One region of the Pseudomonas sp. Z4-7 genome, then DNA from elsewhere that is predicted to be linked to it. Evidence: predicted binding sites of a transcription regulator. Region 1 holds the regulator's gene; each other region holds the start of a gene.
What was found. Region 1 encodes sigma-54, which starts transcription at its own class of promoters, with help from an activator protein. Its sites were predicted from a motif close to ANTGGCATNNANNTTGCTNT; they were not measured.
Positions count from the first base shown of each region.

Region 2: the regulator sigma-54 is predicted to act here: its motif matches at 4,762-4,781, upstream of glnA (type I glutamate--ammonia ligase).
Region 3: the regulator sigma-54 is predicted to act here: its motif matches at 6,693-6,712, upstream of J3P91_RS18540 (CmpA/NrtA family ABC transporter substrate-binding protein).

Region 1 covers NZ_CP071642.1:975,604-983,038, reverse strand. The annotation lists gene J3P91_RS04190 (ATP-binding cassette domain-containing protein) at 1-806, opposite strand, end outside; gene J3P91_RS04185 (KpsF/GutQ family sugar-phosphate isomerase) at 1,080-2,054, shown strand; gene J3P91_RS04180 (KdsC family phosphatase) at 2,055-2,579, shown strand; gene lptC (LPS export ABC transporter periplasmic protein LptC) at 2,587-3,159, shown strand; gene lptA (lipopolysaccharide transport periplasmic protein LptA) at 3,146-3,694, shown strand; gene lptB (LPS export ABC transporter ATP-binding protein) at 3,694-4,419, shown strand; gene J3P91_RS04160 (RNA polymerase factor sigma-54) at 4,583-6,076, shown strand; gene hpf (ribosome hibernation-promoting factor, HPF/YfiA family) at 6,153-6,461, shown strand; gene ptsN (PTS IIA-like nitrogen regulatory protein PtsN) at 6,474-6,938, shown strand; gene rapZ (RNase adapter RapZ) at 6,941-7,435, shown strand, end outside.
Region 2 covers NZ_CP071642.1:386,612-394,046, forward strand. The annotation lists gene glnL (nitrogen regulation protein NR(II)) at 1-955, opposite strand, end outside; gene J3P91_RS01710 (DUF4124 domain-containing protein) at 1,210-1,836, opposite strand; gene J3P91_RS01715 (DUF4124 domain-containing protein) at 1,833-2,351, opposite strand; gene J3P91_RS01720 (chorismate mutase) at 2,585-3,142, opposite strand; gene glnA (type I glutamate--ammonia ligase) at 3,262-4,668, opposite strand; gene thiI (tRNA uracil 4-sulfurtransferase ThiI) at 4,997-6,451, shown strand; gene typA (translational GTPase TypA) at 6,586-7,435, shown strand, end outside.
Region 3 covers NZ_CP071642.1:4,134,907-4,142,341, reverse strand. The annotation lists gene nirB (nitrite reductase large subunit NirB) at 1-1,051, opposite strand, end outside; gene J3P91_RS18555 (protein kinase domain-containing protein) at 1,488-3,158, opposite strand; gene J3P91_RS18550 (nitrate/nitrite transporter) at 3,168-4,379, opposite strand; gene J3P91_RS18545 (ANTAR domain-containing response regulator) at 4,758-5,333, opposite strand; gene J3P91_RS18540 (CmpA/NrtA family ABC transporter substrate-binding protein) at 5,348-6,559, opposite strand; gene J3P91_RS18535 (helix-turn-helix domain-containing protein) at 6,802-7,435, shown strand, end outside.

The sequences.
Region 1 (7,435 bases):
CGCTTCCCCAGCAGATCGGTACGGTAATCCGTGGCCGGAAAATGGAACGCCACCGGGCCGTCCGGATCACCTTTCATGAATTGGCGAATACGCGGGTTGTCCGAATCCTTCAACTCCTGGGGCGTGCCCTGCCCCAGCACCTGGCCATCGCCGACCACATAGATGTAGTCAGCGATGCTCGCGGTTTCGGCCAGGTCGTGGGACACCACGATACTGGTGATGCCCAGCGCATCGTTGAGCAAGCGGATCAGGCGCACCAGCACGCCCATCGCGATAGGGTCCTGCCCGACGAAGGGCTCGTCGTACATGAGGATTTGCGGATCGAGGGCAATCGCCCGAGCCAACGCGACCCGACGCTTCATGCCACCGGACAGTTCGTCCGGCATCAGCTCCAGGGCACCGCGCAGCCCGACTGCCTGCAATTTGAGCAGGACAATATCGCGGATCATCTCTTCCGGCAGTTCCGTATGGACCCGCAGGGGAAACGCCACGTTTTCGAACACGTCGAGATCGGTAAACAGCGCACCGCTCTGGAACAGCACGCCCATATGCTTGCGCGCATCGAACAGATCGCTGCGCGACAATTCCGGAAGATTCTGGCCATTGACCCAGACTTCGCCGGCGCTGGGGCGCAATTGTGCCCCCATCAGGCGCAGCAGCGTGGTCTTGCCGCAGCCGGAAGGCCCCATGATGCCGGTCACCTTGCCGCGTGGGATGCGAATATCGATGTCATTAAAAATGCTGCGCGTCCCTCGCTTGAAGGACAGCCCCTTCAGCTCGACCGCGTAGGCGTTGTCGGCACTCATCTAAACTCCTTGCGATGCAGCCTCATATTCGGATGTCCCGGCCAGCCGACAAACGCCGGTAACGCCGGGCACACGAACCGGCGGCGAACTATATCACTGCAACGGCCAAGCGCCCAAGGCCGGCGCCCGCCCGTTAAGCCTTGCTTGAGGTAAAACGTCACATTTCATGTCAAGCGTTGGGGCTGCCTGAACAAAGCATGACGAACTAACGTGAGGGAATCGTTCATTGCCGGTATAATCGCCGCCTTTTCATCGGGCTATACGATTTCTGACATGAGCCAATCCAGCGAACTGATTCAATCGGCACAACGTACCCTCCGCCTCGAACTCGAAGCCGTGCAAGGTTTGCTGGCCCATATCGATGCTGATTTCGTACGCGCGTGCGAGATGATTCTGTCCAGCAAGGGCCGCGTGGTGGTGGTAGGCATGGGCAAATCCGGGCACATCGGCAACAAGATTGCCGCGACCCTGGCCAGCACCGGCACCCCGGCGTTTTTTGTCCATCCTGCCGAAGCCAGCCACGGCGACATGGGCATGATTACTCGGGACGACATCATCCTGGCATTGTCGAACTCCGGCTCCACCAATGAAATCGTTACCCTGCTGCCGTTGATCAAGCGCCTGGGTATCCAGTTGATCAGTCTCACCGGCAATCCCGACTCGCCGCTGGCCAAGGCCGCCGAGGTGAACCTCAACGTGCATGTCGAACACGAAGCCTGCCCGCTGAACCTGGCCCCCACTTCTTCCACCACGGCGGCGCTGGTCATGGGCGACGCCCTGGCCGTGGCCTTGCTGGAAGCCAGGGGCTTTACCGCCGAGGATTTCGCTTTCTCCCACCCCGGTGGCGCCCTGGGCCGCCGGCTGCTGCTCAAGGTCGAGAACGTGATGCACGCGGGGGAGGCATTGCCGCAGATACAACGTGGCACGCTGCTCAAGGACGCCCTCATGGAAATGACCCGCAAGGGGCTGGGCATGACCGTTATCCTGGAGGCGGACGGCAAGCTCGCCGGGATCTTCACCGACGGCGACCTGCGTCGCACCCTGGATCGCACCATCGATATCCACAGCACGACCATCGATGAGGTCATGACCCCCCACGGCAAGACGGCCCGGGCCGAGATGCTGGCCGCCGAAGCCTTGAAGATCATGGAAGACCACAAGATCAGCGCCCTGGTGGTGGTCGACGACGAAGACCGCCCGGTGGGCGCCCTGAATATGCACGACTTGCTGCGTGCGGGAGTCATGTAAATGAGCACAGACCTGTTGCAACGCGGCAAAGCAATCAAACTGGCAGTGTTCGACGTGGATGGTGTGCTGACCGATGGCCGCCTGTATTTCCTCGAAGACGGCAGCGAATTCAAGACGTTCAACACCCTTGATGGCCAGGGCATCAAGATGCTGATGGCCACCGGCGTGCAGACCGCTATCATCAGCGGTCGCAAGACCCCGGTGGTCGAACGGCGCGCGAAGAACCTCGGCATCCCGCACCTTTATCAGGGGCGCGAAGACAAATTGGTGGTGCTGGATGAACTCCTCGGCCAACTCAATCTAAGCTATGAGCAGGTCGCCTACCTCGGTGACGATCTGCCAGACCTTCCGGTGATCCGCCGTGTCGGCCTGGGCATGGCAGTGGCCAACGCGGCTGCCTTCGTACGCGAGCACGCCCATGGCGTCACCACGGCGAGGGGCGGCGAAGGCGCGGCCCGCGAATTCTGTGAACTGATCCTGCGTGCCCAGGGCCACCTCGAAGCGGCCAACGCCGCGTACCTGTGAGCCACCTATGCTAAGCAAGAAAATTCGCACCATCCTGGTGTTCGGCTGTATCACCGCCATCTTCGCGGCGGTGGGCTACTGGAACATCAGCCCGGAACGCTTCCTCGACCAGCCTGCGGTCCAGGCGCCGGAAAACGATATCGACTGGTACGCGACCAACACGCACACCTTGCAGTACTTGCCTGACGGCAAGCTGCAGTATGAGATGACGTCGGACAAGGTCGATCACGTGAAGGCCAGCGACATCACGCTGGTCACCAAGCCGGACCTGAACATGTTCCGCGGCACGGAGTTTCCGTGGCACGTACAAAGCGAGCGTGCCGAGGTCAATCCCGGCGGCACCGAGGTGGAACTGATCGACTCGGTACGCGTGGCCCGAACCGATGAGAAGAACCGTACGACCATCATTACCAGTACCCGTATGACAGTCTTCCCGCAGCGCCAATATGCGCAGACCGAGCAACCCGTTAGAATCGACGGCGCCGGCGGCGTGTCGACCGGCACGGGAATGAAGGCCTATTTGAAGGAAAGCAGGATACACCTGCTATCGAACGTAAGAGGACAGTATGAAGCTCGCTAAAACCCTCCCTATTTTGCTCAGTCTGGGCGCAGCACTGGGAAGCGCGAGCGCCTGGGCCCTCCCCACCGACCGCGACCAGCCTATCCGCATCCAGGCCGACGACGCGCAACTGGACGACAAGAACGGCGTCGCCACCTATAAAGGTGACGTGATCATCACCCAGGGTTCGATGAAGGTCACCGGCAATACCGTGACCATCACCCGCACCCAGTCCGGCGACATCGACGTGGTCACCTCGGTAGGCAACCTGGCCTACTTCGAGCAAATGCAAACCGCGGGCGACACCAAGCCGGTCCAGGGTTATGGCGTCACCATCCAGTACCACGCCTCCCAGGACCGCGTCGTATTGATCGACCGCGCCAAGGTTGTCGACAAGGACAACAACGTGACCCAAGGCGAGAAAATCGTCTACGACACCAACAAGAAACTCGCCAGCGCTGGTCGCGCCACAGGCAGCAAGGTCACCGAATCGCGCCCGCGCATCGACATGGTGATCCAGCCGAAAAAGAAAACCGACGAGCAGAAGGCCCAGTAATGGCAACTCTGAAAGCTCAGCATCTGGCCAAGAGCTACAAGAACCGCCAAGTCGTGCGTGACGTCAGCCTGTCCATCGAAAGCGGCCAGATCGTAGGCTTGCTCGGCCCCAATGGCGCGGGCAAGACCACCTGTTTCTACATGATTGTCGGCCTGGTGCAGGCCGACCAGGGTCGAGTGCTGATCGATGATCTGGACGTCAGCCACCGGCCGATGCATGGCCGGGCAAAGGCTGGCATTGGCTACCTGCCACAAGAGGCGTCGATCTTTCGCAAATTGTCGGTAGCCGACAACATCATGGCGATCCTGGAAACCCGCCAGGAGCTCGACAAGGCCGGCCGTCGCCAGGAGCTGGAAAGCCTACTGCAGGAGTTCCATATCAGCCACATTCGCGACAATCTGGGCATGAGCCTTTCCGGTGGCGAACGTCGCCGCGTGGAGATCGCCCGCGCCCTGGCCACCGCGCCGAAATTCATTCTGCTGGATGAGCCGTTTGCCGGCGTGGACCCGATTTCGGTGGGCGACATCAAGCAGATCATCCATCACCTCAAGGCCAAGGGAATCGGTGTGCTGATCACCGACCACAACGTGCGCGAGACGCTGGATATCTGTGAAACCGCCTACATCGTCAACGATGGCCAGCTGATCGCCGAGGGCGACTCCGCCACCATCCTGGCCAACGAACTGGTCAAGGAAGTATACCTGGGCCATGAGTTCCGCCTTTAAGCCAAAGGTGGCCTGGCGGATGCCCGGGCGCCCTCAATTAATTGAGATAGCCCCCTAGGCAAACACTTCAGTTTCAGGCATATAATTTGCTTAAGTTTGGCGCTTCGGCGCCCTGTAGTGGATGGCGCATGTGCGCCGGCGAATAAGGTGTTAAGCCCCAGCCATGAAACCATCGCTAGTCTTGAGAATGGGCCAGCAGCTGACGATGACACCGCAGCTGCAACAGGCTATCCGCCTACTCCAATTGTCGACCCTGGACCTGCAACAGGAAATCCAGGAGGCGCTGGAGTCCAATCCGATGCTCGAACGCCAGGAAGAAGGCGACGACTTCGACAATACCGACCCACTGGCCGACAACGTCGAGCAGAAAACTACCCCGGAGGTCCCGGAACCGTCCTATCAGGAAGCCGCCCCGACGGTAGATAACCTCGACGATGGCGAATGGAGCGAACGCATTCCCAATGACCTGCCCGTGGACACGGCGTGGGAAGACGTCTACCAGACCAGCGCCAGCAGCCTGCCAGGCGGTGACGACGACGAGTGGGACTTCACCACTCGCACCTCTGCTGGCGAAAGCCTGCAAAGCCATCTGCTGTGGCAACTGAACCTGGCGCCGATGTCGGATACCGACCGTCTGATCGCGGTGACGTTGATCGATTGCATCAACAACCAGGGCTACCTGGACGAGACCCTCGAAGAAATCCTCGAAGCCTTTGACCCGGAGCTCGATATCGAGCTGGACGAGATCGAAGCTGTCCTGCATCGCATCCAGCAATTCGAACCCGCCGGCATTGGCGCTCGCAACCTAGGCGAATGCCTGCTGCTGCAATTGCGACAGCTGCCCGCCAAGACGCCATGGCTGGCCGAAGCCAAGCGCCTGGTCACCGACTACATCGACCTGCTGGGCGGCCGCGACTACAGCCAGTTGATGCGTCGGATGAAGCTCAAGGAAGATGAGCTGCGCCAGGTCATCGAACTGGTGCAAAGCCTGAATCCGCGCCCCGGCTCGCAAATCGAATCCACCGAGCCCGAGTATGTCGTCCCCGATGTGATCGTACGCAAGCACAACGATCGCTGGCTGGTGGAGCTGAACCAGGAATCGGTACCCAAGCTGCGGGTCAATGCCCAATACGCCGGTTTTGTGAAGCGTGCCGACACCAGCGCCGACAATACCTTCATGCGCAATCAGTTGCAGGAGGCGCGCTGGTTCATCAAGAGCCTGCAAAGCCGCAACGAAACCCTGATGAAAGTCGCCACCCAGATCGTCGAGCATCAGCGCGGCTTCCTGGAGTACGGTGACGAAGCGATGAAACCGTTGGTCTTGCATGACATCGCCGAGGCGGTGGGCATGCACGAGTCGACGATTTCGAGGGTGACTACCCAGAAATTCATGCATACCCCAAGGGGCATCTATGAATTGAAATACTTTTTCTCCAGCCACGTCAGTACCTCCGAAGGCGGTGAATGCTCGTCCACGGCCATCCGCGCGATCATTAAAAAACTGGTCGCTGCGGAAAATCAGAAAAAGCCGTTGAGTGACAGCAAGATCGCTGGTTTACTGGAGGCACAAGGCATTCAGGTGGCCCGCCGTACCGTCGCCAAATACCGCGAATCCCTGGGAATCGCGCCTTCGAGCGAACGCAAGCGGTTGATGTAACAGGCCACGCCACAGCGTTCCAGTGGCAGGTATTTCTACCTGCCGCTTTATGCACTGGCAACGAAGGAGAAGCTGTATGCAAGTCAACATCAGTGGACACCAACTGGAAGTGACCGAACCCCTGCGCACCTACATCGGCGAAAAACTCGACCGATTGGAAAGGCATTTCGACAAGATCACCAACGTGCAAGTCACGATGAACGTCGAGAAGCTGCTGCAGAAAATCGAAGCCACGCTGCATATTCCCGGCGGAGAAGTAGTTGCCAACGCAGAGCATTCAGACATGTATGCCGCGATTGACCTGCTGACCGACAAGCTGGATCGCCAACTCAAAAAGCATAAGGAAAAGACCCAGAGCCTCCTTCAGGGCGCAACCGGTCGTTAACCCCCCCAATCCATGATCCGACTAGAATCCATCCTGACCCCCGGCCGTTCCCAGGTGAACGCGCCGGGTGGCAGTAAAAAGAAAGCCCTCGAACAAATCGCCAACCTGATCCACCGCGAAGTGCCGGATCTGGAAATGCAGGACGTTTTCGAGGCGTTGGTTGCCCGTGAAAAACTCGGTTCCACCGGTTTTGGCAACGGCATCGCCATTCCCCATTGCCGCCTCAAGGGTTGTTCCGCGCCGATCAGTGCGCTGCTACACCTTGAAGCCCCCATCGATTTCGACGCCATCGACGGCGCCCCGGTCGACCTGCTGTTCGTATTGCTGGTCCCGGAAGCGGCGACCGATGCGCACCTCGAGCTGCTGCGCCAGATCGCCAGCATGCTAGACCGCAAGGAAGTACGCGAAAAACTGCGCAGCGCCCCGAGCAACGAAGCCTTGTATCAGGTAGTCCTGGACGAGCAGAACGGCCATTAAACATGCGCATGATCATCGTCAGTGGCCGCTCCGGCTCCGGTAAAAGCACGGCCCTCAACGTCCTTGAGGACAGCGGCTACTATTGCATTGACAATTTGCCGGCCGGCCTGCTTCCGGAACTGGCCGAGCGCGCCCTGATCCATACCGAGCTGGCGCAACCGCTGGTCGCCGTGTCCATCGACGCCCGCAACCTGCCGAGCCATTTGTCGCGCTTCCCGGCGTTGCTTGAGGAAGTGCGCAGCCGGCACATCCAGTGCGACGTGTTGTACCTGGACGCAGACGAAGAAACCCTGCTCAAGCGCTTTTCGGAAACCCGTCGACGCCACCCGTTGAGCAACGCCAGCCGCTCCCTGGCTGAAGCGATCCATGACGAGAGCCAACTGCTGGGGCCGATTGCCGACCTGGCGGACCTGAAGGTCAACACTACCCACCTGAATCTGTACCAGTTGCGCGACACCATCAAGTTGCGCCTGCTGAACCAGCCGGAACCCGGTACG
Region 2 (7,435 bases), 590 kb from region 1:
TACCGTCCGGGCGGCCGCTGACCATGGGGAAGAAGATGGTTTCCTGCAGTTCCGCAGGGATGCCCGGGCCGTTGTCGATGATTTCGATCTTGGTCACGAGGCGATGGCGCACATGACCGATGGTGAACTGGCGCATGGCGCGGGTGCGCAGGCTGATGCGACCCATGCGCAGCTCGTTCTGGCTGCTGATGGCCTGCATGGCGTTGCGCACGATGTTCAGCACCGCCTGGATCATCTGCTCGCGGTCGATCAGCACGTCGGGAATGCTCGGGTCGTAGTCGCGCACCAGGGTGATGCAACCCTGGCTCTCCGCCTCCACCAGGCTGCTGACGCGCTCCAGTACTTCATGAACGTTGCACAGCGCCAGTGAGGGCAGCTTGTTCGAACCGAGCATGCGATCCACCAGGTTTCGCAGACGATCGGCTTCTTCGATGATGACGTTGGTGTAGTCCTTGAGGCTTTCTTCCGGCAGTTCCCTGGCGAGCAACTGCGCCGCGCCACGAATGCCACCCAGCGGATTCTTGATCTCATGGGCCAGGCCGCGCACCAGCATCTTGCTGGTTTCCTGCTTGGACAATTGCGCCTCCTCCTTGGTGATGCGCAGCAGGCGATCACGGGGATGGACTTCGAGAAGCAGGAGGGTGGCATTGTTGTTGAGGATCGGCGTTACCGCGTAGTCGACCGTCAGGGTCTGGCCGGTCAGGGCGGTGAGCATCGCTTCGCGCTTGGTGAACGGGTGTGCCTGTTCGACGGCCTGGCGCAGGGAGTTCAGCGCTTCGGCGGATTCGGTAAACAGTTCGCTGATGAACTGCCCATGGCTGCGCTGGCCGCTGACGGCCAGGAGCATCTCTGCCGCCGGGTTCATGTACTCCAGACGCAGTTCGGCGTCGAGCAGGATGGTCGCGGTGGTGAGATTGTCGAGCAGCAAACGGTGTAGTGCGTCGCTAATGGTCATCAGGACCTCTTTTAAAGCGTAGCGATCAAGGGCAAGCCCCCAAATCGCGCGCGCGATTCATGCGCTGATACCAGCAAAATGCAAAAACCAAACCAAGGCTCCGAAAAGAAGCGTTTCAGGCGTCAAATAGCCTTTTCTCGCCCATCTGTGTGGCGTTCTGCCAGTTGTCGCGGGTAGTTTCGAACCAAAATGGGTTGGAATCTGGGTAGAGGTGCAGAGCTGTGCACTGACATGGTGCGCCATCCTGAATGGCATTAGAAGAAGGGCAGGATGCTGCTTTTTTCCTCCTCGGGCTTGTCCGCCAGGGGGCATTCGGGGCGCTGGCCGTAGTCGGCGATAGCACAGGGTTTGACGCGGCGCTTTTGCGCCAGGGACATGCGCTGCATGTGGAAGGGCTGGTTGGCGGTGCGCTCGACGATTCGCGCTTGCTCGTCGAGGATCTCCACCGCCAGGTGATGGGTGCCGCGATCAATGTTCTTCAGCGCAAACACTGGGCTGGGTCCCGGCTCGCCAGTGGGCTTGCCGTCCAGCAGCAGGCGGTAGCGGTGACCTTTTTGCAAACCGGGCTCACTGGTGGCGGTGACGATCAGTTCCCCCGCGGTACTGCGTATCGTCGCATCTGGCTCGGGGATCAGCAGTCGGAGCATCTCGTATCGGAACAAGGGCTCGGCGGGTGGCTTTCCGGCGGTCGTCGTCGGCGCAGTCCCGGAGGGCGTGGCCGGCATCCGGTTGCCGGGCGGTAGCGGCACTTTCTTCGCGTTGCCGGGGCGTGGCTGGTCGGTGAAGACGCGATTGCCCTGGGCGTCGATGTAGGTGTAGACCTGCGCCAGGCTCGGTAGCGCCACCAGCAGCAGGCCGAGGGCGAGCGGCCAGCGGATCATGGAAGATGAATCCGCTGGACAGTGAAGGTAACGGTTTCGCTTTGTTGCACGAGACGTTCCCCGTTGATGACCTGGACTGCCAGGCTGTGTTCGCCGCGGTCGATGTTCACCAGTTGCAGGCGCGGCACGTTACTCGGCTGCCCGTACGGCTGGCCGTCCAGCAATAGCCTGAACAGATGCGGGCCTTGCAGGCGCGGCTGCGCCCGGACGCCAACGGTGAAGGTGCCGTTATTGGCGCGCAGGGCTTCTTCGGTGGGGATGTCGGTCAGTTCCAGGATGTCATAGGCGTTACGCGGCGCGTCGCTGCCTTGCGTGGCCGCAGGTGCTTCGCGGCTGGCCGGTGTCTGGGATTCCACGCTGTTGAGCGGCGGCAATTCCACGGGCTGGGCCGGTACGCCGTCGGGCGGCTGATTGCTGTAGGCGGTGTTGCCGTCGGCGTCGGTGTATTTGTAGATCTGCGCGGTAGCAGGCAATGCCAACAGCGATAAGAGGATGATTGAAAAAACACGACCCATGGAAAATCGACCGAAAACGAAAGGTGATGGGTGCAGCATAGGCCAGGGCGGATGGTTGGCCCAAGTTGTTGTGCTGCTCCCACAGGGGATTTGCTGTGAGCACACATCTTGAGCCTGATGCAAAACCATTGTGGGAGCGAGCTTGCTCGCGATGGCGGTGTGTCAGGCAGTGAGGTGTTGGATAGGTTGGCCTCATCGCGAGCAAGCTCGCTCCCACAGGGGGAAGGGGGGGCTCAGGATTTCGGGGAGATACACAGTCCGCCGGTTGCTCGGATCAAGGCAAGCCTGTGTATTGGGTGTTGTTTGTTGTGGTGGGTAGCGCGGGCCAGCCATTGCGGGCACTGCGGGTCGGTGCGGTAGGGGGCGAAGTCGGCCAGTTGCTGCAACAGACGTTTCTGCAGTCGATCGAGTTTGGGGCGGATCTCGCCCACCAGGTCCGGGCGTGGCAGGTCCGGGGCCTTGCCGTCCAGGGCCCAGTCGGACAGGTTGATGTATTGCACCAGTTTGTTGGCTTCAATCTGGGCGGCGAAAAACGCTTCCACGGTTTCACCGGTCAGTTTGTAGGCCGGCGCCTGGGCGACGGCGGCGGCAATGACTTCACGCTCGCGCTGGCGATCCTCCACCGGTTTGCCGCTGTCCCATTTGCTCAACGCCACCTGATCGGCAATGGCCAGGCGTTCACCGATGGCGTTCAGCAACGGAGTAAGGGCTTCGGGGGCGTTGCCCGCTTCGGCGCTGGTGGCCAGCAGTGCGGCGGACAGGGCAAGGCAGAGCTTGAGGCGCGGAGTCATGGGCAGTCTCGTCTTTATGGAGGAGCGACGAGGCATCATGCCTGTAACCGGTGCCCATGAAAAAGGCCTCCCGAAGGAGGCCTCTTTTATTTCACGCCGTACGTGACGGCGCTACCGGATCAGCAGCTGTAGTACAGCTCATATTCCAGTGGGTGTACGAAGGTGCGAACCTTGATCTCTTCTTCGCTTTTCAGCGCGATGTAAGCGTCGATGAAGTCATCGCTGAATACGCCGCCCTTGGTCAGGAACGCACGGCCCTTGTCCAGCTCTTCCAGGGCTTCTTTCAGGCTACCGCAAACCTGTGGGATTTCCTTGGCCTCTTCAGGCGGCAGGTCATACAGGTTCTTGTCGGCGGCATCGCCAGGGTGGATCTTGTTCTGGATACCGTCCAGGCCGGCCATCATCAGTGCTGCGAAGGCCAGGTATGGGTTGGCAGCCGGATCCGGGAAGCGCGCTTCGATACGACGGGCTTTAGGGCTGTTCACGTAAGGAATACGGATCGAGGCGGAACGGTTGCGAGCCGAGTAGGCCAGCATGACCGGTGCTTCGAAGCCTGGAACCAGACGCTTGTAGGAGTTGGTCGACGGGTTGGTAAAGCCGTTCAGGGCCTTACCGTGCTTGATGATGCCGCCGATGAAGTACAGGGCGGTGTCCGACAGACCGGCATAACCTTCGCCAGCGAAGGTGTTCTTGCCGTCCTTGGAGATCGACATGTGCACGTGCATGCCCGAACCGTTGTCGCCGTACAGAGGCTTCGGCATGAAGGTCGCGGTGCGGCCGTAGGCGTCGGCAACGTTGTGCACGCAGTACTTCAGGGTCTGGACTTCGTCAGCCTTCTTGACCAGCGTGTTGAACTTCACGCCGATTTCGTTCTGGCCGGCAGTCGCCACTTCGTGGTGGTGAACTTCGACGGTCTGGCCCATTTCTTCCAGCGCGTTGCACATGGAAGTACGGATTTCGTGGTCGAAATCGAACGGCGGAACCGGGAAGTAGCCGCCTTTGACGCCTGGACGGTGGCCTTTGTTGCCGCCTTCCACGTCCTGGTCGGACATCCACGAACCCTGTTCGGAGAAGATCTTGAACATGGAACCGGAGATGTCGGATTTGAACTTGACCGAGTCGAAGATGAAGAATTCAGGCTCAGGACCGAAGAAAGCGGTGTCGCCGATACCGGTGGACTTCAGGTATTCCTCGGCGCGGTGGGCGATGGCGCGTGGGTCGCGGTCATAGCCTTGCATGGTCGAAGGTTCGATGATGTCGCAAACCAGGATCAGGGTCGGCTCTTCGGTGAACGGATCGAGGACCGCGGTTTCGTCGTCCGGCATCAGGATCATGTCGGAGGCTTCGATGCCTTTCCAGCCGGAGATGGAGGAACCGTCGAACATCTTGCCGATTTCAAAGAATTCGTCGTCCAGCGCATCACGGGCCGGCATGGTCACGTGATGTTGAGTGCCCTTGGTGTCAGTGAAGCGCAGATCAATCCACTTGACGTCATGATCTTTGATGAGTTGAACCGACTTCGACATATGTCCTCCGGGTGGCTTCGGGCGGTAATGGTGTGCCCTTAGATATGGGTGATGCCGGCGCGAATACTCTGCCAAGGCAACCTGCCTCACAAGGGAGCAATTTGCATGCCAGTGCCCCAGCATGGGTTTTTTGCACCAAATCCTCGCTTTTGAAAGGGGCTGGACGCGGATTGTCGGACAATTGCGCACCGCAATGTGGCGTCCTTTGTTGATTGTGACCTGTTTTGGTGCGCTCAAAACCAAATGCAGATTAACTGGTTAAACCTTGAGCAATTTCCGCTATAATCCGCGCCCCCCTTTTTCGGCTGGCCGTTCGCGCGCTGTTTTCATGAAACTAATCGTAAAAGTCTTCCCCGAGATCACCATCAAGAGCCGCCCGGTACGGATGCGTTTCATCCGCCAGCTGGCCAAGAACATCCGTGCCGTGCTCCGTGACCTGGACCCGGCCGTGGTGGTGAATGGCGTGTGGGACAACCTCGAACTGGAAACCCGCGTCAGCGAACCCAAGGCCTTGAAGGAAATGACCGAGCGCCTGAGCTGCATGCCGGGCATCGCGCATTTCCTTCAGGTCGACGAATATCCGCTGGGGGACTTCGACGATATCCTCGCCAAGTGCATGCTCCATTATGGTGACGCCCTGGCCGGCAAGATCTTCTCGGTACGCTGCAAGCGCGCCGGCAAGCATCCGTTCAGCTCGATGGACGTCGAACGTTATGTCGGCAGCCAGTTGCGCCGGCAGTGCGGCGCGGCCGGTATTTCCCTGAAAGACCCTGAAGTTGAAGTGCGCATCGAGATTCGCGACCAGCGGTTGTTCGTGATCCACAGCCAGCACGACAGCATCGGCGGTTATCCGCTGGGTTCGCTGGAGCAGACGCTGGTATTGATGTCCGGTGGATTCGACTCCACCGTCGCCGCCTACCAGATCATGCGTCGCGGCTTGATGAGCCATTTCTGCTTCTTCAACCTCGGCGGGCGCGCCCACGAACTGGGCGTCATGGAAGTGGCGCACTTCATCTGGAAGAAGTACGGCAGCTCCCAGCGCGTGTTATTTGTGAGCGTGCCGTTCGAGGAAGTCCTGGGCGAGATTCTCGGCAAAGTCGATAACAGTCATATGGGCGTCATTTTGAAGCGTATGATGTTGCGTGCCGCGACGAGCATCGCCGACCGCCTGCACATCGACGCGCTGGTCACCGGCGAGGCGATTTCCCAGGTTTCGAGCCAGACGCTGCCGAACCTGTCGGTGATCGACTGTGTGACCGAGAAACTCGTGCTGCGGCCACTGATCGCCAGCCACAAGCAGGACATCATCGACACGGCCACGGAGATCGGCACCGCCGATTTTGCCCGGCACATGCCGGAGTACTGCGGGGTCATCTCGGTCAATCCGAAGACGGCGGCCAAGCGCGGGCGCGTGGAGCACGAAGAGAAAGAATTCGACATGGCGGTACTCGAACGCGCGATCGAGAACGCCAGGCTGGTGCCGATCGATCGGGTCATCGACGAATTGGGCCAGGACATCCAGATTGAAGAAGTCGGCGAAGCGCTGGCCGGTCAGATCATCATCGACATCCGTCACCCGGACGATGCTGAAGACGACCCGCTGAGCGTCGCCGGCGTCGAGGTACAAACGATGCCGTTCTATGCAGTGAACGCGCGTTTCAAGGAACTGGACCCTACTCGCCAGTACCTGCTGTATTGCGACAAAGGCGTGATGAGTCGCCTGCATGCCCATCATTTGCTCAGTGAGGGGCATGCCAATGTGCGCGTTTATCGACCGAGCTAAGTGCCCGGGGCTGTTTGCCTGTGGCCTGCGTCACCGGCCCCCCGACGCCGCCGACACGCTGTAACTGTCGGACTCTACTGTAAATCGCTGCCACGACCTGTCAGCACACCGAATCCTCTGATCGAGATACACAAGTGATCGAAAATCTACGCAACATCGCCATCATTGCTCACGTTGACCATGGTAAGACCACCCTGGTAGACAAACTCTTGCGTCAATCCGGCACCCTGGAGCGCAACGAGCTCAACGACGAGCGCGTGATGGACTCCAACGACCAGGAAAAAGAGCGCGGTATTACCATCCTGGCGAAAAACACCGCCATCAACTGGAACGGCTACCACATCAACATCGTGGACACCCCGGGCCACGCCGACTTCGGTGGTGAAGTAGAGCGTGTGATGTCGATGGTCGACTCCGTGCTGCTGCTGGTCGATGCCCAGGACGGCCCTATGCCGCAAACCCGTTTCGTGACCAAGAAGGCCTTCGAAGCCGGCCTGCGTCCGATCGTGTGCATCAACAAGGTTGACCGTCCAGGCGCGCGTCCGGACTGGGTTCTGGACCAGATCTTCGACCTGTTCGACAACCTGGGCGCCACCGAAGAACAGCTGGACTTCAAAGTCGTCTACGCCTCGGCCCTGAACGGTATTGCCGGTCTGGACCACACCGAAATGGCTGACGACATGACCCCGCTGTACCAGTCGATCGTCGACAACGTACCCGCGCCGAAAGTCGACCGTGACGGCCCGTTCCAGATGCAGATCTCGGCACTGGACTACAACAGCTTCCTGGGTGTGATCGGTGTTGGCCGTATCGCTCGTGGTCGCGTCAAGCCGAACACCCCGGTCGTGGCTATCGGTGCCGACGGCAAGAAGCGCAACGGTCGTATCCTCAAGCTGATGGGTCACCACGGTCTGCACCGTGTAGACGTTGAAGAAGCAGCTGCCGGCGACATCGTCTGCATCAGCGGCATGGACTCGCTGTTCA
Region 3 (7,435 bases), 3.0 Mb from region 1:
CGATCGGGTCGGAAAGGGTGATGGTCTCGGTGCCTTCGCCGCCCATGAAGTCGCCGGCGGAAAACAGGTCGATGCCGGTGACTTTCAACTTGGTTGACGTCACCGAACCCTTGTAAGTGGCGAAGCCCAGTTGCGCGAGGTGATTGGCGCAGACCTTGGCTTGCTCGAACAGCGGCGCCACCAGGCCATAGGCGGTGCCGCGATGGTTGGCGCACTCGCCGATGGCGTAGATGCGCGGGTCATAGGTTTGCATCGTGTCGTTGACGAGGATTCCGCGATTGCACGGAATGCCCGATTTTTCCGCCAGTTCGGTATTGGGCCGGATACCGGCAGCCATCACCACCAGGTCGGCGGGAATGATGTCACCGTTCTTGAACTGGACCGAGCCGACCCGGCCGTTGCCGGCGTCGTGCAAGGCCTGGGTCTGCTCGCTGAGGCGGAATTTCAGTCCACGGTTTTCCAGGGCGGTTTGCAGCAGCTGGCCGCTGGTCTTGTCCAGTTGGCGTTCCAGCAGCCATTCGCCGATGTGCACCACGGTCACGTCCATGCCGCGCAGTTTCAAGCCATTGGCGGCTTCCAGGCCGAGCAGGCCGCCACCGATGACCACCGCGTGTTTGTGGGTCTTGGCCGTATTGATCATGGCCTGGGTGTCGGCGATGTCGCGGTAGCCGATCACGCCATCCAGAGTGTTGCCAGGGATCGGCAGGATGAACGGCGTGGAGCCGGTGGCGATGAGCAGGCGATCGTATTCGGCTTCGCTGCCGTCTTCGGCGATGACCCGGCGCTTGACCCGGTCGATCTCCACCACCTTGCGGTTGAGCAGCAGCTTGATGTTGTTGTCCAGGTACCAGCTCAGGTCGTTGAGCACGATTTCTTCGAATGTCTGTTCCCCGGCCAGCACGGGCGAGAGCAGGATGCGGTTGTAGTTGGTGTGGGGCTCGGCGCCGAAGACCGTGATGTCGTAGAGCTCGTTGCTCAGTTTGAGCAGTTCCTCGAGGGTGCGAACCCCGGCCATGCCGTTGCCGATCATTACCAGTTTGAGTTTTTTCATCAGGGTTCTCCGCAAGCCCAGACCGGTTTCGTCACGTTTCATCACGGCGTTCGGGCTGGCTCGGCAATTTTTTCGAAAACAAAAAAAGGCGTCTCGCTAGCAAACTAGCGAGGACGCCTTTGTCCTGGTCCCGTTCTCTCGGGAAGCACCGCCTTCATCGTTGGAGGCGTTGCTTTATGTATGGTGGAAGAGGTTATGCAGTGGTTGTGCCAAGTGGCGCGAGGGCTTGGATTTACTGGAGGAGGCGCGGATTGGCCGCGTTGCGGGGGGATTTATTGCACCGAATCAAAGCGTGTTGCCCGGTAATGGAGCGTGGCAGGGCTGGCGAGAAGGCTTTTGTGGCGAGGGAGCTTGCTCCCGCTGGGCTGCGAAGCAGACCCAAAAAAACGGCGACCGCTGCGCGCTCGAGCGGGAGCAAGCTCCCTCGCCACGGTGGTTATGAGTGAAACACCAAGAACAACAACACAACATTCACCACCAACGACACCAGTGCCAACGTCCGCCAGACCTTCAGCGGCTCCCGCTCAAGCAATGGCCGGGGCCTTACGCTCAAGCTTCGCCGCTCGCCCTGTTCCAGCTGCAACAGCCATTCTTCAGCCGTTTCAAAGCGCTGCGCAGGGTCTGCCGCCACGGCGCGTTCCAGGCTTTGCCCGAGCCATTCGGGCAGGTCCGGTCGATAACGATTGGCGCTCACGGGCACACCAAAGCGCGGTCGCTGGAAGGCTTCGATTTCGCCGTAGGGGTAATGCCCGGTCAGCAGGAAATACAAGGTCACGCCGACCGCATACAAATCCTGTTGCGCCGTCGGCGCGGCGCCGCCGAAGGCTTCCGGCGCTATGTAGCTGGGGGTGCCAGGCAAAACGTTGGCCTGGTCTTCGGACAAACCGGGGCAGTACGCCAGGCCAAAATCCAGCAAGCGCAACTCCCCATCGTCGCCCTGGTGCAGGTTTTCCGGCTTGATGTCGCGGTGGTAGATCTGTCTTCGATGCAACAGGCCCACCGCGCGCACCAGTCGCTGCGCCAGCTCCAGCCATTGAGCCAGGGGCAACGGACCGCTTTGGTTGAACAGCTCGGCCAGGGTCACGCCCGAATATTCACGCATCACGTAGTACAGATGTTGGCGCTGGGGGACGCCATGCACCTCCGGAAACTGCCGACCCGCGACCCGCTTGAGAAACCATTCCTCCGACAACAGCGCCTGGCCGGCGCGGGTGTCGTCCCGTAGCTGCACGGGCAAGGTTTTCAACAGCCAGGATTGGCCGTGACCATCGTGTACCCGGTAGAGCAACGACTGCTGGCTCTGGCCGAGCAGGCTTTCGATCTGCCAGCCTTCGAACACCTGGCCAGCCTTCAGTGCAGGGGGCAGCGGCCACTGTTGCAGTTGGATCAGCGCGTCGCCGATGCTCGCTTCGCCCACCGCATCGACCCGCACCAACAGCGCGCTGGCGTTGTCCTGGCTACCGGCCAGGTGCGCGGCGTTGACCAGCGTCTGCGCCGCGCGATCCAGGTCCGGCTGGTCGCGCAGGATGCCGGCAATGGCCGTGTCTCCCAGTACCGCCCAGACGCCGTCGCTGAGCAGCACGAAGGTTTCATCTTCACGCAGCTCACCGTCGAGGAAGTCGAGTATCAAATGCTGATCCAGCCCCAAGGCACGCTTGAGCACATGTTGCATGCCCTGTTGTTCCCAGACGTGATCTTCGCTGACCCGTTGCAAATGGTCGGCGTGCCATCGGTAGACCCGGCAATCGCCGACGTGCGCCAGGGTGAAGCGCCGCCCCCGCAGGACCAGCGCGCTGACCGTGGTCAGCAGCGGTTGACCGCCGCCGTTGGCTTGCAGCCAGCGATTCTGCGCCAGCAGCAGCCGGTCCAGCGCCTGGGCCACGCCCCAGGTCTGCGGCGTGGAATAGTAGTCCAGGGCGAGTGCCTGCAAGGTCGAACGCGCGGCCAATCCGCCATCGGCGCATTGGCTCACGCCGTCGGCGATGGCGAACAGGTAACCCTTGCTGGCGGCCAGGGTCGGGGCGGGAGTGACCAGGCGCAGGGCGTCCTGGTTTTCCTCTCGGGGACCCGTGGCGCTGGCTTCGGCAAAACTCAGTTGCAGGCTCATGGTTGCAGGTTATACCCGAGCCGCGGTGACCGCTGCCGAACCCCAGGTGGTCCTCCAGCGACGCTTGACCCCGTGCAGGCCGAACCAGGCCAGCACACCGAGGCTGGCGAACAACCACAGCGCCAGCTGGTAGCTGCCGGTGCTCTGCTTGATCGCGCCCATGCCCGCCGCCAGGGCGAAGCCGCCGATGCCGCCGGCCATGCCGATCAGCCCGGTCATCACGCCGATCTCGCGACGGAAACGTTGTGGCACCAGTTGGAACACCGCGCCGTTGCCCGCCCCCAGGCCGAGCATGGTGCAGACGAACAGGGCCAGCGCCGCATAGGAACTCGGCAGGTTGAAGCCGACCGCGGCGATGCAGACAGCCGCCACGGTGTACATGCCCAGCAAGGTGCGGATGCCGCCGAAACGGTCCGCCAGCGCGCCACCCAAGGGCCGCATCAGGCTGCCACCGAAAACGCAGGCCGCGGTGTAGTAGCCGGCGGTCACCGGGCTCAGGCCATATTGGTCGTTGAAGTAGCCGGGCAGGGCGCTGGCCAGGCCGATGAAGCCGCCGAAGGTCACGCTGTAGAAGAACATGAACCACCAGCTGTCGCGGTCACCGAGGGCCTTGAGGTAGTCAGCCATGGATTTGGCCTTGGGCCGCTCCGGTGCGTTCTTGGCCAGCCAGGCGAACAGGACCAGGGTAATCACCAGCGGGATCACCGCGAAGCCGAACACGTTGGTCCAGCCGAAGGCCACCGCCATCACCGGAGCGATCAACGCGGCAAGCACGGTACCCGAGTTACCGGCACCGGCGATGCCCATGGCCTTGCCCTGGTGCTGTGGTGGATACCACTGGGAAGCCAGCGGCAGGGCCACGGCGAACGAAGCGCCGGCCACGCCCAGAAACAGGCCCAGCAGCAGGGCTTGTTCGTAGCTGTGGATGCCCAGTTTCCAGGCGCAGAACAGCGCGCCGATCACGATCACCTGGCCGACCATGCCGGCGGTCTTCGGTGAAATGCGGTCCGCCAGCAGGCCCATGAACAGGCGCAGCACGGCGCCGGCGAGGATTGGCGTCGCGACCATCAGGCCGCGTTGCTGGGTGGTCAGGTGCAGGTCGGCGGAGATCTGTACCGCCAATGGGCCGAGCAGGTACCAGACCATGAAGCTCAGGTCGAAATAGAGGAAGGCCGCGAACAATGTCGGGGTGTGGCCGGATTTCCAGAAGCTTGAATTCATCGCGCACCTCAGCTGTAAAAGTCTCGAGAAATGAGTCAGTGCTTTGAGCAGTGCGCCGTCTGTGGTCGCACCACCGGCCCCGCGGGGCCAAAACAAAAAAACGCCGCAACCCGGATCGCCAGAGAGGCGAGGAGGGTTTGCGACGTCTTTGTCGTAGGTGGGGCAACCGCCGTTGGTTACCTGTGGGGTTGTTTAAGCGAGATCTGTGCCAACCTGCGAGGTTCGGGGGAGGCCTTCGCGAGCAGGCTCGCTCCCACAGTCGATCGGTGGGGTGCACAAATGCTGTGTTCACCCAGACCCACATGGAATCAGAGTGTTCTCCGAACCTGTGGGAGCGAGCCTGCTCGCGAAGGCGTCTGGCCAGGCGCTACAAGGCTTTCAGCCGAGCAACTCGTTCATGGCAATGATCTGCTCCGCCACCTGGATCAGCTTCTGCTGGCGGCTCATGGCCTGGCGGCGCATCAGGGTGTAGGCCTGTTCCTCGTTGCAGTCCTTCATTTTCATCAGCATGCCCTTGGCCAGTTCGATGCGCTTGCGTTCGGCCAGTTGCTGGTCCCGGGCCAGGAGTTGCGCACGCAGGGCCTGGTCGCTTTCGAAGCGGGCCATGGCCACGTCGAGGATCGGTTGCAGGCGTGCGGCATGGATGCCTTCGACGATGTAGGCGCTGACGCCTGACTTGATCGCCTGCCGCATCACATCCGGGTCGTGCTCGTCGGTAAACATGACGATCGGTCGTGGCTGGTCACGACTGACCAGCACCACTTGCTCCATGACGTCGCGCCCGGGTGACTCGGTATCGATCAGGATCACGTCCGGACGCACCGTTTCGACGCGCGCCGGCAGGTCGATGGTCAATCCGGATTCGTCGATCACTTCGAATCCGCCTTCAATCAGGGCCGCCTTGAGACGCCCGACTTTTTTCGCGGTGTCGTTGATCAGCAGGATACGCAGCATAATCGAGGCTCCTGTCAGCGGCTGGCGAGAAGGGGAGCCGCATCGCTCAAGGCGTGCAGTTTGAAGCTGCGGGCATACCCGACCGGGTCCGAGCCGTCCCAGGTCGTGCCGTCGATCAGTTGACTGCTGCGCATGTCCTGGCGAGGCGACGTCACGCCCAGCGCCGCGCAGGCTTCACGATACAGCTTGAGCTGTTGGACCTGGCAGGCCACGGCCAGGTAGTCCGGGTCTTCGCGCAGCAGACCCCAGCGCCGGAACTGGGTCATGAACCACATCCCGTCGGACAGGTACGGCAGGTTCACCTCGCCGTCCCCATGAAAGCGCATGGCGTGGGGATCCTGCCAGCTGTTGCCCAGGCCATCGGAATAAATCCCGAGCAGGCGCGGCTCGATGCAATCGAGCGGAGCGTCGAGGTATTCCGGGGCGCTCAACAATTGCGCGGTACTGCGGCGGTTTTCAGTGCTTTGTTCGATGAAGCGGCTGGCTTCGAGGATGGCCATCACCAGCGCGCGGGCAGTGTTGGGGTATTGCTCGACAAACGCGCGGGTACAACCCAGGACTTTCTCCGGGTGGTCGGGCCAGATGGTCTGGGTAGTCGCCAGGGTAAAGCCGAGGTTCTGCTTCACGGCGCTGGCGCACCAGGGCTCGCCGACGCAGAAACCATCGATGCGCCCGGCTTGCAGGTGCGCGATCATCTGCGGCGGTGGCACCACTACGCTGTCGACATCCGACAACGGATGGATGCCCTGGGCGGCGAGCCAGTAATAGAGCCACATGGCATGGGTGCCGGTGGGAAAGGTCTGGGCGAAGGTCAGTTTCGGGCGAGTTTGGTGCACATGCTGCTCCAGTGCCTCAGGACTGGTCACGCCTTGCGCCTGCAAACCATGGGACAGGTTGATGCTCTGGCCGTTCTGGTTCAGCCCCATCAGCACGGCCATGTCGGTCGGCGCGACGCCGCCGATGCCCAGGTGCACGGCATAAACCAGGCCGTACAGGCTGTGGGCCGCGTCGATTTCACCGCTGACCAGTTTGTCCCGCAGGTTGGCCCAGGAGGCCTGGCGCTTGAGGTTCAGCGTCAAGCCGTAGGGCTGGGCGAAGCCCTGGGTGGCGGCCACGACCACCGGGGCGCAGTCGCTCAGGGCCATGAAGCCGAGGTTGACCGCGCTCTTTTCCGGGGCATCGCTGCCATTGACCCAAGCCAGGGGGGTGGCTGGAATTTCGTTCATCGCGCATCACCTTCCGCATAAAAAAGCGCCGTGCCCGGACCGATGCCAGAGCAAGGCCGGAGGACGACGCCGTTGTCCTTGAAACAGTGTGGCACTCATTCCGCCATTGGGATGGGTGCCGATGAACACAAAGGGTGCAAGGCATATGCCAGCTCGCGCGTCATCACCTTCCCATCAGGATTGCGGACGGCGTGCCTTGCATCCTGTCGCTCCTTTCATCGCCACCTGGCAAGGAGACGGATGTGCAGGAAAAATCGTTTTGCTTCCCGGCCTCGCCTGATCTGCGCGGGCGAGTGCTGCACCTGCGTGTTGCCCTGGGCCCGGTTCAACTGAACGCGGGGCAGCCGGGCCTCGGTCAGACACTGCCGTCCGGGTGGGAGGGGCTGCTGGTGCTGAGCGATTCGCTGCAATTTCACGGCGGCGAACTGCACGTCACGCCGATTGACGAAGCGCCGTTGGTGAAGCTGCTGGCTTTTTTCGACATGAGCGCTGCCTTCTCCGGGCAAAAGGCTGATGTTGCGCCGTGGGCGCTGTTGCCGGTAAACGAAGAAATCGTCCGCTCGCCGCAGCGCCTCGAACGCTGGTACATCGAGCAGGCGATGCGCGGCACCGAGGCCTATCACGCGGTGGCCAACCTGTTGCGTCACCAGGAAAGTTACGGGCTGGTGCGTTTTCTGTTGGAGCAGGGCACTCACAGCGAAAAGCTCAACACCCTGGCACAGCGCTACGGCGTCTCGGTTTCGCATTTTCGCAGGCTTTGCCGACAGGCCCTGGGGAGCGCGGCCAAACCGGCCCTGCGTGGTTGGCGTACGGCCCGGGCATTGCTGGACATGAGCCTGCAGGACGGCTCCCTGACCGACGTGGCGCTGGAGTTCG